One region of the Thalassotalea sp. SU-HH00458 genome, then DNA from elsewhere that is predicted to be linked to it. Evidence: riboswitches for the same ligand, from Rfam matches in the RefSeq annotation. Region 1 holds a riboswitch; the other holds the start of a gene.
What was found. A riboswitch is a leader RNA that binds a small molecule or an ion and turns the genes downstream of it on or off. The one in region 1 is predicted to bind cyclic di-GMP.
Positions count from the first base shown of each region.

Region 1 (8,199 bases):
TAAACAATATCAGAAAGATCTCGCTATTGGCATTAATTGGACACAAGAAGAACTAGCGAATAGCGAATTTGAAGGCGGAAATTTTGCCGGTTTTCAACGCAGTGCTTGGTTTATGTATGAAGTCGCGAAAAAACGAGTAAATTTTCAAGGCTGGCCTCTGATTGTTGATGGTATCAATATTGAAGAATTACAATACAGTGAAGAAAAAAGCTTTAGTTTTGATAATATAGAATACCCTTGCATTGACGATGCAATAAATCATTATGCCCAAGCATTTTTTATACCTGTAGATTTTTTTAAAGAAGTTTTAGTCGCTGTTGGACTTGAAAGGTTCGCATATGCAGTGAGATTTTGCCGTTTATTAGTTGGGACAACGCCTAACGAAAGAAAAGCGGCATTAAAAAATTTAATTGAAGATGAATAATTAATTTTTTCATCTTCAGTTGTATTAATCTTTAGATCAAACTTAATTTTTTGTTAGAGATTATTTTATGACGGTATAACAAATTATCCGCACGTTTAAAGAAACTTGAGGCATCATCGTCTCTACTCATAAAGGTATAGCCTAGCGCACAAGCGACCTGATACTTTGCTAATAAACTATTGTTAGATAATGCTGATTTAATTCTTTCTTCGATAATTATTAGTGATTGTTCACTGGCATCTTCAACAATAATAGCAAACTCATCTCCTCCGAATCTAAAAGTACTATCTGAGTCTCGCACAGAGTGGGTTAGTGCTTTAGCAAAATTTACTAAAATTTCATCACCAATATCATGTCCAAACGTATCATTGATCTGTTTAAATTTATTTAAATCACACACCATTAATCCGACTTTCGTTCGTTGTCGATTGGCATGATGCATAGCACGATGAAGTTGCTCATCAAAATATCGACGATTACCTAAGCCGGTTAAACCATCTTGCATCGCTAGTTTTATCGCGTTTTGGTATTTTATCGCGTTATTTATTGGGTGAATAAGTAATTGATGTAGTTCTTGCAGAATTCTTCTATTTGTTAAACTAATAGGGGCGTTAAGAGCATAGGTGAGTGTCCCTATATATTCATTGTTAATTTTCAATTCAAAAGAACGCTCACTTTTTCCTGGTTTACTCCCTCGAGCGGCAGCAGACATACTTTCTTGTTTAAAATATAAACCAGAAAAATTGACAAACTTTGATGCTTCCATTGCAAATATATTAAGTAAAGTCTTTAATTCTAAACTTGTTTGTAATTGTTCAGTTAAAGCTAGCTTTCGATAATTATCTTCATGATCGCGAATATCAAATAATTTAAATGCATTAAATTCTACATTTGCACTCTCAACTACATTTAATGTCTGCATATCTTCACCTTTATACCACTGTTCTGGCTATTCAAAGCAAAAAATATGCCTCTTAAATATTTGATAAAAATATCAATAATTTATACTTGTTTGCTTTAAGTTAACGCGGTGAAATAAAGAAAGTGAAATTATACGTCAAAAAGATGTCGGCAAATTGTTGCCACTTTAGATATTTTTTATATTTGAGAATAATTTTCTCAATTATCAGATATACTTAACTGATTAATATCATGTTAATTTATTTTTATATAGAGGTTTTGTGTCTAGCCATCTTGAAATTTTAGCTATCCTGACAAGTGCTGTTCTTATCGTTTGGTTGTTCAGACGGTTACATTTACCTGCAATTCTCGCTTACCTTGTTGCTGGTATGCTAGTTGGCGAGCATGGTCTTGCTTTAGCGCATGAGCATGTTGATTATGAACATTTTGCCGAGCTTGGCATCGTGTTCTTGCTATTCACTTTAGGTTTAGAATTCTCATTGCCGAAATTAATGGCAATGCGACATCTGGTGGTTGCTGTTGGTAGTTTACAAGTAGGCATCTCTTTAATCGTTTTTCTTATTATTGCCTTGTTTTTAGGACAAAGCTTTGCCAGTTCATTAGTCATTGGCGGAATTTTAGCTCTATCTTCAACCGCTATTGTGATCAGGCAATTAAGTGAAACTGGTGCGATGAAAAGAAAATCAGGTCAAATCGCTGTAGCGGTGTTGTTGTTTCAAGATGTTGCCGTAGTTCCTTTATTAATCATTATTCCGATGTTTGCTCAAGACTCTGATACATCGATGATTTATGCATTGCTTTTTGCCTTGGTTAAAGGTGTTTTTGTCGTTGGGATTTTACTTTCGGTAGGTAAATGGGTTTTACCTCGGTTATTTAATTTAGTCGCACAAGTGAGAACAGATGAGCTATTTGTTTTAACGACCTTATTAGTCACATTAGTTGCTTCAGCTTTAACACAATGGTTTGGCTTATCTATGGCGTTAGGTGCATTTTTAGCCGGAATGATGCTTGGCGAAAGTCAGTATAAACATCAACTTGAAGCAGATATAAGGCCTTATCGAGACATTTTACTTGGTTTGTTTTTCGTAACTGTGGGTATGAAGTTAAATTTAGCCGTTTTGTTTGCGTCACCTTTCACCATGTTTAGTTTGTTAATTGGTTTTATGCTGGTTAAGATTTTAGTGATTAAAACTTTAGCGATTAAAGCAGGAGAACAAACAAAAGATGCTTGGGCGTCAGCAATTATGTTAGCGCAAATGGGCGAGTTTGGTTTCGTACTCATCGCCTTGGCAACACAAGTCAATATATTACCCCCAGATATTGCCTCATTATTACTGGGAGTAGGGGTTATTAGTATGGCTATAACGCCATATATGATAGATCATGCACGACAAATGGGCTTGTGGTTAAGTAATGAACAACCTGATGATACTCAAGAATTATCAACTTTACCTAATAACAATGAATTAAAAGACCATGTCATTATTTGTGGTTTTGGCCGCATTGGTCAAACGGTCAGTCGCTTTTTAAAACAAGAAGCGATTGATTTTGTCGCCATAGATATTGATCCTTTAAGAACAACCAAAGCGCGAGAAGCAGGTGAAAACGTATTGTTTGGCTCATCAAGGCAAAATGAATTATTAGAAGCGGCACATTTATCAACAGCAAAGTTAGTGGTGATAGCCTTTGGGCAAGATAAACAATCTATTGATGTGATCCAAAAAGTACGTTCTATGTCACCAGATGTTCCTATTTTAGTTCGCACACGCAACGATGATCAACTGGATGCTCTACAAGAAGCTGGCGCAAATCAAGTTGTTCCTGAAAGCTTAGAAGGGAGCTTAATGTTAGTTTCACAGGTATTGTCATTAACGGGCGTACCGTTTTCACGCATTATGCGCCGTGTGCAAAAAGAGCGGAAAAATCATTACAATCACCTCCATGGTTTTTTCCAAGGGGAGCATACTGATATGAGTCCTGATGCTATTGATCGTATTGAGTTTGCTAATGCTATTATTATAACGGACGATTCATTTTGTGTAGGCCACTCATTAAAGTCGCTGAATCTTCAGTCTAGAAGAGTTAATGTGGTCGCGTTGCGAAGGGATGGTGTTGAAATAGAAGAGCCTGAAGACGATGTTATTTTAAAGGTACAAGATACGTTAGTTGTTAGGGGGAAACCTCGTCGTGTAGAGCGTTTTGAACGCTATATGCAAGAAGGGCGATAAGTTTTCCGTTCATTAAGTGCAGCTAAACACCTGAATGAGAAAAAATTAAACGATGGTTTTAAAGATTTAAAAATTGACGGATATTTGCTTCTTGCTCAAGCGCATCGTCAAAGCCAAGTTTTATTAATTGTTTACAATAGGCTTTATCAAACAATAAGTAGCTTAAAATACTCGACTCTTGATCGTTAGTAATACCTATACCGCGTAATAACATACGAATGGTGTAGGGAAGCTCTTGATAATACTCTACCGCCATCGAGTTAAAATTATGGCTCGGATTTAGCACTAACGAGTCAATATTTTTTAATCCTTCATTATTGTGCTTACTTTCATCTGTGATCAACGATAGGGTGTTATTCACTCGGTGCATACGTTCTAAATCACTTTGTAAAGTATCTGAAAATATACCATCAAGAAGGTGACCTGCTATTGTAGCAGTCGTTGGCGGATGAGGGTTGTTTTCATTGATATGAAGAGTTTCTTTGGGTTGTTCTACACCGACAATAAATAGTTTCTCACCGCCAAGGTGAATCGCTGGGCTTAATGGTGATAATTGATGAATTGAACCATCACCAAAGTGATTTCTTTTGATTTTAACGGAAGGAAAAATTAAGGGTATTGCCGCTGATGCTAATAAATGATCAGAACTAATTTGTGTTGGAATACCACTGCGTTTTGCTCTAAACCAAGGTTTTATTGAATCATGAGATTGATAAAAACTAATAGAATTTCCATTAGAGTAACTCGACGCGGTTATAGAAAGCGCAGATAAATCCCCTTTTAAAATATTTTGGTCAATGCGACTATAATCCACAACATTACTGAGTAAGTTACGCAACGGCGTGTTATTTAATAAACTTCGTGCAGTTTTATTGGCATAATCAGCTTGAAAACTTCCAAGAATACCACTGAGAATATGACTTCCCACTCTTAATGGGTCACTGTGATAAACCCTGTCTGTTTTTAAGCTATTCCAAACCCATTCTAATTTTTTGACGCCCAGTTGAAAACACGAAGCATAGCAGGCTAAACCGGTAGCATTGATAGCACCAGCCGATGTCCCACAAATGATGGGAAAGGGGACTGGATAATGCCGAGGACTAAATTTACTGATAGCTGAAAGTACGCCAACTTGATAAGCAGCTCTTGCGCCACCACCAGTTAAAATTAATGCGTTTTTACTATGTTTTATATTGTATTTTTTTGACATCTAACTTTTTGATTTAAGCACAATAAATTTATTGTAATGTGTTTAAAAAGATAAACCAGCACAAATTTATTTGATAAATGAAATATTACGACTAGACTGATGAAATATGCTGAAAAATAGCAAAGAAAAAGCCAGCATAAGCTGGCTTTTTAAATCGACATAGAATTATTGACTAGTAAAACATTTTATTGCATGAACAAATAACGCCTACTAAAAAATAATTTAACTACTAACGCGTTCGTTAGCAGCGTCTATTAACGGTTGCGATCCGCTTTGCAAAAGTGCCAAGTTAGCTGAAACAACTTTCTTAGGCAGCTTGTTGATCATCAAAGAGCCAGTTTTTTCTGAACCCCTATCAGCTGCAAAGACCAACAGGTTTTTACCATTACATTGAATACCATCGAAGATACTGCGAATTTTTAATTTATTCGCCTTTAAAAATGAACGCATGCGTTTCTTGTCATCGGCGGCAACATACTCACATAAGCTCTGGGCTATGTTAGCAGCTTCAGCTTTTGGGGCTGATACGACAGACGTTAATGTTAAAGCAGTAATTGTAGAAACTAGTAATAATTTTTTCATTTTAATAACCTTAATAAGTAAATTGAGTTAGTAAAAGAAAAAACCACGGGATGTACCTAATAACATGGTAACTCCGCTGTCATAGATTTATTCAAGATAAACCCTTAGACCGGTGGTTTTGCGTAGTACGTTTTCGCGCACCTTGCCTTTTCTTTGTCACTTTTAGTATTACCAAAATAAAACAAAAATGCAACCATCTGTTGAGATATTACATTATTTCATGTAAGACATTCACCATGAGTTAATTTAATTTATATAATTTACAATAAGTTATAATAAATTAATTTAGAAAATCATTTCAGGAACATCTTCAGGAATTACCAGTTTTCCGGCGGTTAATTGACTAATTTCTTCTATTGAAACACCAGGTGCTCGCTCTAATAAGTGAAATGCGCCGTCTTTAATTTCAAGAAATGCCAGATCTGTTAATACTTTTTTGATACAGCCTTTACCTGTTAATGGTAGTGTGCAATGAGGCAATAATTTTGAAACGCCGTGCTTAGAAGCATGAGTCATGGTAACAATAATATTATCTGCACCAGCCACTAAATCCATTGCTCCACCCATACCCTTAATCAGCTTACCGGGGATCATATAAGAGGCAATATTACCATTCACATCTACTTCAAATGCACCTAATACAGTTAGGTCAACATGACCACCACGGATCATCGCAAAAGACTCAGCTGAGTCAAAGATTGAAGCACCAGTTGCCATAGTTACGGTTTGCTTACCTGCGTTAATTAAATCTGCATCAATCTCATCTTCGGAAGGAAACTGGCCCATACCAAGTAAACCATTTTCTGATTGCAACATGACTTCCATGCCTGCCGGTACATAATTTGCGACTAACGTTGGGATGCCAATGCCTAAATTAACGTAATAACCATCCTGTAATTCTTGAGCAACTCTTTGTGCTAATTGTTCTCTTGTTAATGCCATTGCTATCTCCTCACTTAGTATTAGAACGAATAGTTCGTTGCTCAATACGTTTTTCGAACGTGCCTTTTATAACACGGTTAACATAGATACCAGGGGTATGGATATGATCAGGATCCAACTCGCCAGGTTCAACAATTTCTTCTACTTCAACAACAGTGATTTTCCCTGCTGTAGCGGCCAAAGGGTTAAAATTACGTGCGGTTTTACGAAACACTAAATTACCGTATCGGTCTGCTTTCCATGCTTTGACTATCGCAAAATCACCAGTAATGGCTTCTTCTAAAATATAATGCTTGCCGTTAAATTCTCGTTCTTCTTTACCTTCTGCAACGGGGGTCCCGTAACCTGTTGCAGTAAAAAAAGCTGGGATACCCGCACCACCAGCACGCATTTTTTCTGCAAGCGTGCCCTGAGGGGTTAATTCAACTTCAAGTTCTCCACTCATCATTTGGCGTTCAAATTCTGCATTTTCACCGACATACGAGGCGATTATTTTTTTTATTTGTCGGTTCGGTAATAACACCCCTAAACCAAAATCATCAACGCCACAATTATTGGAAACCATGGTCAATCCCGTAGTGCCTTTTCGTTTTATCTCTGCGATGAGATTTTCAGCAATTCCACAAAGCCCAAAACCACCCGAAATAATAGTCATATTATCTTCGAGACCAGCCATCGCTTCTTCATAGCTTGACACAACTTTGTCAAATCCAGCCATGTAATACTCCTTAACTCTATTCTATTTGATGATTATTGTGCGCGAATCGCGGTAGATACTTTAGAGACCGGTGCTTTACCTAAAACGTCACTAATAAACCATCCTGCGGTCAGTAATTTTTTTAAATCTATGCCCGTTTCAATACCTAGCCCATTTAATAAGTACACGACATCTTCTGTAGCTACATTACCTGAAGCGCCTTTAGCATATGGGCAACCACCCAAACCAGCAATGGCGCTATCAATAACCGTGATGCCATTTTGTAATGCAGTGTAAATATTCGTTAACGCTTGACCGTATGTATCATGAAAGTGAACGGCTAGTTTTTCTCTCGGAATACGGGCTGATACGGCTTGTAACATCTTATGTACACTTGCGGCTGTTCCCACACCAATAGTGTCTCCTAATGAGATTTCATAACAGCCCATTTTGAATAGTTTTTCAGCAACATCAGCAACTTGCTCTGGCTCTATATCACCATCATAAGGGCAGGCTATAACGCATGAAACATAACCCCTTACTGGAATATTGGCTTTCTTTGCCGCAGCCATCACCGGTTCGAATCGCTCTAAACTTTCAGCGATGGAACAATTAATATTTTTTTGACTAAATCCTTCAGAAGCTGCACCAAATATGGCGACTTCATCGGCTTTAGCAGAAATGGCCGCTTCAAATCCTTTTAAATTTGGCGTTAGCGCGGCATAACTCACGTTGTGTTGGCGTGTTAACCCATTAAAAACGTCGGTTGATGTCGCCATTTGCGGCACCCACTTAGGTGACACGAAACTTCCGCTTTCAATAGTTTTAAGTCCTGCATCTGCGAGTTTATTTATTAATGTGATTTTGTCTTGCGCAGTGATTAATGTTTTTTCATTTTGTAAGCCATCTCTGGGGCCTACTTCAACAATTTTTACGCTTTGAGGGAATTGATTCATGATATTTCCTGCGCGTTAAATGCTAATAATTCACAGCCGCCGTCTACCATGTCGCCAGTAGCGTAGTATAAAGCGTCAATCATGCCATCTTCGGGCGCTTTAATCGTATGTTCCATTTTCATCGCTTCCATTATCATTAACGGTTGATCTTTTTTAACTGTATCTCCCTCTTTTACTAACACGCTAACCATAGTGCCATTCATCGGCGCAAGTAAGCCACCTAAGTCATTACTGATATC
Region 1 is NZ_BAABWW010000008.1:17,208-25,406, reverse strand. It holds gene ABXH06_RS13020 (hypothetical protein) at 1-424, shown strand, start outside; gene ABXH06_RS13015 (GGDEF domain-containing protein) at 456-1,346, opposite strand; gene ABXH06_RS13010 (monovalent cation:proton antiporter family protein) at 1,606-3,573, shown strand; gene ABXH06_RS13005 (patatin-like phospholipase family protein) at 3,632-4,783, opposite strand; gene ABXH06_RS13000 (DUF3718 domain-containing protein) at 5,006-5,365, opposite strand; cyclic di-GMP riboswitch class I at 5,429-5,522, opposite strand; gene ABXH06_RS12995 (3-oxoacid CoA-transferase subunit B) at 5,651-6,307, opposite strand; gene ABXH06_RS12990 (CoA transferase subunit A) at 6,318-7,025, opposite strand; gene ABXH06_RS12985 (hydroxymethylglutaryl-CoA lyase) at 7,058-7,960, opposite strand; gene ABXH06_RS12980 (acetyl/propionyl/methylcrotonyl-CoA carboxylase subunit alpha) at 7,957-8,199, opposite strand, start outside.

Region 2 (8,199 bases), on a different contig from region 1:
TCGGATCAAATCTTATTTGTAATTCTTCTCTATTTTGTTGAGTAAAAGTTTGTACACTGGCGACCCCTTCTACGGCTTCAATACGAGGTCGAATAGTGTCATTGGTAAAATCTATATATTCATCTATTGATTTGTTATTACCGGGCAGTGCTTGTAAAAAGAAAAACGTTAAAGCGGGGTTTGCTCCCCCAAAGCCACCTAACATGATCCGAGGCGGCAATGCATCACGAGGTAAACTAGGAACCCTTGTCATGCGGCTGATCACTTCAATCAAGGTTTGCTCCATGTTTGTGCCGACATTAAATTCTAAGTTGATATAAGAGCTGCCACGATTAGCAAAGGCATTCATTGCAGTTAATCCTGGAATACCGCGTAATACTTGCTCCTGAGGTTCTATCAACTCTGACTCAACCTCTTGTGGAGAAGCTGCTCGCCAAAACGTTTGCACGGCAATACGGGGACGTTCAATATCAGGAAATAATTGCACTGGTAGTTTGAATAAACTGATAAATCCTACTAACAAAATTAAAGCAACACCCACAGCTACCGCTGCGGGGCTTGTTAATGCACTTGACGTTAATTTCATAAATGACTCCGCCGCTTTTTATATAGTTTTAGCGATAAGTTATTGCTCATTAATTCATCATTAGTGAGCAATGACAGAAGATAAAGTGAGCTTACGTTCAACGGAAAGTAAAATAGGATAGAAAGCAGGTTAGAAATTCTTTGTTAAACTCAGACACATATTGCAATACATTACTTTGTCACATTTAAAGAACAAATTAACCACGAAGATTGTTCATATAAATCTACATTATCAGCAATTGTAAAAGTGAAGTTTTACGCTTAATCATGCTAATAACAAATTGACTATGTTAGTATTTAAAAACACAAAGCTCGGCTTGGTATTCTGTTTTTGTTCGAGCATTTAACCGCTAAGTTTATTTATGATCAGGACTTGCTAAGCATTTAAATGATAGCCCTTTAAAAAAGTAATCCGTAATATCGCAAATAAAAACTCAGCACTTAACAATAGAATCAAAAATGCCAGAACTTTTGAGTCATAAAACGAATAAAATTACCTATGCTCATGGGCAAAGGCAGGTAAGCCATGATCAAGTGATTGCCGAACAACCTTTGCAGATCAGGCTAAGCTTTTATGAACAGCCAGCAATCAGCGACCCCAAAATGTTGACTCAATCTTCCTCACGTATATTTTCTATCACCATGAGAACCCCTGGTGACGATGAACAATTAATTCTCGGCTTATTATTATCTGAAGGGATCATCAGTCATATCGATGACATTGAATCAATCGCCATTGAACAACTTGATTCAAGTCAACAATCATCAATAGTAAATAAAGAAAATAGTTGGGAAGTTAAATTAACAAAAAAAGTGAAAGTTAATTTATCAAGTCTTGAACGCTACCAATTGACCTATAGTAGTTGTGGTTTATGTGGCACAACATCGTTGAAGGCACTTGAACTAAAATCGCCACCGCAATCTCCTGCTGCAGCACATTGGCTAAATGCAACTAGCTTAGGCCATTGGCCAAACATGATGAGAGACCAGCAACAATTATTTGAAACGACCGGTGGTTGTCATGCGGCGGCCCTTTTTAATGAACAAGGGAAGTTGTTATTGATTAAGGAAGATATAGGCCGTCATAATGCCGTAGATAAGCTTTTAGGGGCTTGCCTTCAAAAGCAATTAATTCAACGTGCAGATACACAATTAGCCATGGTTATCAGTAGCCGTGTTAGTTTTGAAATTGTTCAAAAAACGGTGATGGCAGGTATTGGTGTGTTAATCGCTGTTGGTGCGGTGTCTAACTTAGCTATATTAGCAGCAAAACGTTTTGATTTAACCTTAATTGGCTTTACTACTTGTGAGTCTTTCAATCTTTATCATGGTGAGTGGCGAATGTTGCCGTCTTCAAAGGATTAATTATGTCAGAAAATAATCATCAAAATGATCCGATATCAAGCATGCATAAAAAACCAAAAAAAGCGGGGGGAATTTCGTCATTAACCTCAACGTTGAAGCATATTATGCAAAGTCAACAACCACAAACGAATGTAAAAAGTCTGTTAAAGGCCAACAAAAACAAAGGTTTTGATTGTCCGGGTTGTGCGTGGGGAGATGAAAAAGAAGGCTTGCTACAATTTTGTGAAAACGGCGCAAAAGCAATCGCTTGGGAATCAACCAGTAAAGTTGTTGATCAGGCTTTTTTTGAACAATATTCTGTCAGTGAATTAATGAGGCAAAGCGATTATTGGTTAGAGTACCAAGGAAGACTCACTCAACCCTTGCGCTACAACCAAGAAACTGATCACTATCAAGCTATTAGTTGGCAAGATAGTTTTGCATTAATTGCCAAACATTTACATCAATTAGACTCACCTGATCAAGCAGAGTTTTATACCTCGGGTCGTGCCAGTAATGAAGCGTCATTTTTATATCAATTATTTGGCCGCATGTTTGGTACGAATAACTTTCCCGACTGTTCCAACATGTGTCATGAAGCCAGTGGCGTTGCATTAAATGAAGCAATTGGCGTAGGCAAAGGCACCGTGGTTTTAGAAGATTTTGACCATGCTGATGCTATTTTTGTGTTTGGACAAAACCCTGGTACTAATCACCCACGCATGATGAATGCGTTACGAAAATCCGCCAGAAATGGCGGTAAAATTGTCAGCTTTAATAATTTAAAAGAAGTGGCGTTAGAGCGTTTTGCAAGTCCGCAAGATCCGCTTGAATTATTGACTCCAAAAGCAACCACTATAAGTCATGCGTATTTTACCCCGAAGCTTGGCGGTGATATGGCGGCAATTAGAGGCATGGTAAAAGTTATTCTAGCGAAAAACAGCGAAGCGATAGAACAAGGCAAAGCTCCCTTAATAGACGAAAGCTTTATTGCTGAACACTGCAAAAACTTTAACGAATATTGCCAAGTCGTTAATGCAACCTCATGGCAAAAAATTGTTGAACAATCAGGACTATCTAAGGCAGAAATTACGCAAGCAGCGGAGATTTATTTACAATCAACTAAGGTAATTTGTACTTGGGCTATGGGGATAACGCAACATTTGCACTCGGTTAACACCATTCAAGAAATTGTTAATTTACAATTACTTCGCGGTAATATTGGTAAAAAAGGCGCAGGACTTTGCCCTGTTCGCGGCCATTCAAATGTGCAAGGTAATCGAACCATGGGTATTAACGAAAAACCCACTAAAGCATTTATTGATGCAATGTCTGAGTTAGTGAATCAACCACTACCTTATGAAAAAGGTCATAATGTTTATCATGCAATTAATGCCTTACTTGAAAAACGCAGTAAAGTGCTGATCTGTTTAGGTGGAAATATTGCTGCTGCCGCGCCCGATACCCATCAAACTCATGCAGCGCTAAAAAATACCACGTTGAATGTACAAATTAGTACTAAGTTAAACCGTAGCCATTTATTAATCGGTCAGGACGCATTGATTCTACCTTGCCTTGGCCGCACTGAAATTGACATGCAACAATCTGGCGAACAACAAATAACTGTAGAAGATACTTTTAGTATGGTGCATGCTTCTCAGGGCAATGTTGCGCCAATTTCAACGAACTTGAAATCTGAAACCAGTATTGTCGCTCATATTGCTGATAGCACATTAAATAGCCGAAACTTTCACAATAGCCTCCTCGATAACAAAACGACACCCAAGTTTATAGAAAGCTCAAAGAATACCGCAATAAATTGGTTAGCTTTAGCCGATGATTACACGAAAATACGAGAGTTAATCAGTCAATCGATCACTGAATTTTCAGATTTCAACCAACAGATAACCCAACCAGGTGGCTTTTATTTAGGCAACCCAGCAGCTGAATTAACATGGCGCACCCCTGACAATAAAGCGTTGTTTTCTTATCAAGCCTTGCCTGAGAATATTCACGCAATTTCTTCTCAGCAAGTGTCAGTTAAAAATCAAAAAATATTTACTTTGCAATCACTGCGTTCTCATGATCAATACAATACCACTATTTATGGATTGAATGACCGATATCGAGGGATTGCAAATGAAAGAAACGTGTTATTTATCCATGAAAAAGATGCCAGAAAACTTAAATTTGAAGAAAACGACTTAGTAGATATCACCTCGATTTGGCATGATGATCAAAGCCGTTGCGTGAAAGGATTCAAACTTTGCTTTTATGATATTCCACAAGGTAACTTAGCCGCTTATTATCCAGAAACTAATCCGCTTGTCCCATTAGACAGTGTTGGCGACCGATCTTTTACCCCTACGTCTAAATCAATTGCGGTATATCTTGAAAAATCGACAGAACAACGGATTGTTTGATTTACATTATCATTATTGTCTCTAAGTTAAGCGATAATATCATCACGTGAATAAGAAGTGACTTTATATGAACATAAAAACAATTAAGAAACGCATTGTCCTTACCGGTGGTCCTGGCGGGGGCAAAACAACCGCTCTAGATTTGATAAGACGTGAATTTGAAGGACAAATAGCCACGGTTCCCGAAGCAGCTACCATGATTTTTAGTGGCGGAATTGCACGTTCAACGGTAAACAATGTATTAAAAACACAGCAAACAGCTATTTATCATTTACAAAAACATTTAGAAGATATTCAACGAGCGACTTTTCCAAACTCCATTATTTTATGTGATAGAGGAAGTTTAGATGGATTAGCTTATTGGCCAGGCTCTAATGATGATTACTTTCAAACCATGAAAACCAGTTTAGAAGAAGAATTTGCACGTTATGATGCGGTGATTTTTTTTGAAACTGCGGCTAAATCAGGTGAAAGTATAAAAAGTAACAATCCCATAAGAAATGAATCTGAACAAGCGGCTGTAGCACTAGACGATAAACTTCAGGAAGTTTGGTCGCAACATCCAAATTTCAATTTAGTCAATAGTGCGGAATCTTTTATTAAAAAAGTTATGTTCGGTATAAACACCGTAGAAGACGTGATAGCTTCCTATAAATAACTGCGGTTTGATTTTACGAGATTGAAAAAGAGGCGATCAAAAAAGGCGAGTAGTTTACGACTCGCCTTTTACAAATGTGGTTTTGCTTAGCTGCTAACACGTTGCTCGGCTATTACTGCTAATTCACTAGAAGCAATAGTTGCTAAGTTACTTGAAACAACTTTCTTTGATAATTTACCAATGATCATTGAACCCGTTGCCGTCGAATTTTTTTCTGCGGCAAATTCTAATAAGTTTTTACCATTACAAGAAACACTATCAAAAACGTTACGAATTTTTAATTTATTACTTTTTAAGAAAGAACGTAACTTAGACTTATTATCAACATTAACATAATCACAAAGGTTTTGAGCAATGCTTGATGCTTCAACTTGTGTTGTGTAAGTAAGAGATAATGTTGCGAATGCGATCACGGCGATAATAGATTTCATGGTATAACCTTAATAATATTAAACAATTCAAATAAGAAACGTTAATACCGGTTTTCATGTTACCTAAACAAAGGGGTCTGCCTTGGTAACTCCGCTGTCGTAGACTATTGCCCTTAGACCGGTAGTTTTGCGTAATACTCTTTCAAGTACCTTGCCGTTTCTAGCTGCGGCGCATTGTACAGAAATAATTAAACTGCGCAACTGATAATTTACAAAATTTTGTAACCAATTTGTTTCTGCACGTAACTTACTCTAATTTCATCAAAAATATCATTGATAACAAATGAGTAGCCAATGGCCACAGACCTATTACACAACGTTTATTGCTCACCTTTTAAAGCAAATTCAATGGCTTTTTGGCCATGAATGGTGGTGGTATCTAATAAGGTTACCCGAGTATCAGCTTGCTCAACTAACATACCGATTTCAGTACAACCCAGTATTACTGCTTGTGCACCTTGATCAGCCATGGTCTGAATAATGCGTAAATATTCGTTTTTCGAAGTTAAATTCACTTTTCCTAAGCAAAGCTCTTGGTAGATAACCTCATGAACAATCATTCTATCTTGCTCATTAGGCGTGATAACTTTAATGCCAAATTTTTCCGTTAACCTATTCTTATAAAACCCCTGTTCCATGGTAAAAGCAGTACCTAATAAACCAACGGTAGTAAGGCTCTTTTTGATGATAACTTCAGCTGTTGCATCAGCAATATGAAGCAACGGGATATCAATAGCGTTTTCAATTTCAGCGGCCACTTTATGCATAGTATTAGTACATATTAACAAACAGTCAGCGCCCGCCGCTTGTACTTGTTTGGCTGATGTTATTAACAATTCAGCCGTTTTTTGCCACTCGCCGCTGTGTTGTAATTGTTCAATCGGTTGAAAATCAACACTAACCATAACTATTTTAGCCGAATGTAAACCACCTAAAGCGGTATTAACACCTTGATTAATAACTCGATAATAACCAAGTGAACTTTCCCAACTCATGCCCGCGAGTAAACCAATTGTTTTCATATGCCCTCATGCTTAAATGTTTCAATCATAGTAACTCAAAGTTATTTACATTGTTTACGATGTAATACAGGGTTAACACCGCTGCCTTTTTGAAATAACAACTTACGAGGTTTCTTTTACGAAGTCTCTCACAATGTAACTTGATATCCCACCATAGACGTCTAATACAATATGCAAAATAATCGGGATAATAATGGTCTCACAGCCTAAATATATTAAGCAAAAGACAATTCCTATGATGAAAGTTCTGAAAACATGAAAGACTCCTTGGTAAAAATGACAAAGCCCAAAAAGTGCACTGGATAAAATCACGGATAAAATAACACCAAGGTGTTGCGACAGTGCATTTAAAATATAACCTCGAAAAATAAGCTCTTCACATATTCCTGCAGAGACAGACAAGCCTAAGGTAAAAATAAGCATTTGTGGCTTTGTTTTCGGCATAAACCAAGCGAACGACGCCATTTGTTCTGCAAGTTTTTGTTGCTTGTCTTGATCATTCACGAGTAATTTTAAGTCATAGATAAAGTAAACAATTAGCAGTGAAAGCAAGCCAAGTCCTGTCATTATTTGCCAGTGATAGTTCCAACTGATGCCAATTGATTCAAGGGGCGTAGCCGTAAAGTAAAGGTGTATCACTAAAAATACCACTGGGAACCAAAGTAAAGCGATAGTTTCATAATAAACCCGTACAAGAGAGGTTTTTTCTGTTCTTACATTCTCTTTACTTTTATCTAATAGGTTTAACACTACTAATAACGCGATTGCAACGATTAATAAGACTTCAGTTATTTGCATAACTTTCTCCAAAACTTAATTTGTAATACAGATTAGCGCTCACTTCTTTATAAGTATATAGTATATGTATTTACAACTTATAAACTTTAAGTTTAAGTTTGAGATAGTTTTAACATGTTTAAAATTGAGCAATTAAAAATTTTCATATCACTGACTGAATTAGGAACAATGACTGCCGTAGCTAATCATTATCAGCTATCTGTTATGGCGGTTAGTAAAAAAATAGCCTTACTTGAAAAGGAAATTGGCCAACCATTATTCTGTCGAACTCGTAGAAGCTTAACGCTAACAGAGTTTGGCATTGGTTTTAAAGATAAAGCACGACAAGTGATTGCGCAGTGTGACAATTTGTCCAGTTGGGTTGAAGAAGAAAACGGCACGATAAATGGTACGGTGAAAGTATTATGCCAAGCTCCTGAAATGCTTCATGAAACTATTATACCTTGGCTAGCCGACTTTCTTAAACTCTATCCTAACATCAAGGTTGATCTTGATGTTAAAGAAGCCATTATTGATTTAAATACAGATCATTACGATGTGTTTTGGGGAGTATCTGATTATTTAGGTGAGCACTTTAGCAATTTAAAACGTCGAACCTTATGGACCTGTGATTATGGCTTATTTGCCTCCCCTGCATACTTAGAAAACAACCCAAGTATTAATACCATTGATGATTTAAATCATCACACCGTCATAGGTTATCTACATAATCAGCCCAATAACATCATCATTTATCAGTCTGCATCAGGAGAGCCAACCCATAAAATATTAAACAATCGTATCAATACCGTCACAGGTTTAGTTGAGTTAGCTATCAGTGGATTAGGAATTATTAATGCTGCAAGTGATGATTTAAAAGTTAAGCGTGCTTTAAAAAATGAAAGCCTTAAACCTATTTTAACTAAGCACTGGTGTACAAATATTTCAACCTACGTTTA
Region 2 is NZ_BAABWW010000010.1:25,446-33,644, forward strand. It holds gene ABXH06_RS14755 (efflux RND transporter permease subunit) at 1-586, opposite strand, end outside; gene fdhD (formate dehydrogenase accessory sulfurtransferase FdhD) at 1,045-1,950, shown strand; gene ABXH06_RS14765 (FdhF/YdeP family oxidoreductase) at 1,953-4,352, shown strand; gene ABXH06_RS14770 (AAA family ATPase) at 4,420-5,010, shown strand; gene ABXH06_RS14775 (DUF3718 domain-containing protein) at 5,097-5,441, opposite strand; cyclic di-GMP riboswitch class I at 5,523-5,607, opposite strand; gene ABXH06_RS14780 (aspartate/glutamate racemase family protein) at 5,762-6,463, opposite strand; gene ABXH06_RS14785 (CPBP family intramembrane glutamic endopeptidase) at 6,566-7,261, opposite strand; gene ABXH06_RS14790 (LysR family transcriptional regulator) at 7,376-8,199, shown strand, end outside.
Region 2: another riboswitch for cyclic di-GMP. It lies ahead of ABXH06_RS14775 (DUF3718 domain-containing protein); the one in region 1 lies ahead of ABXH06_RS13000 (DUF3718 domain-containing protein).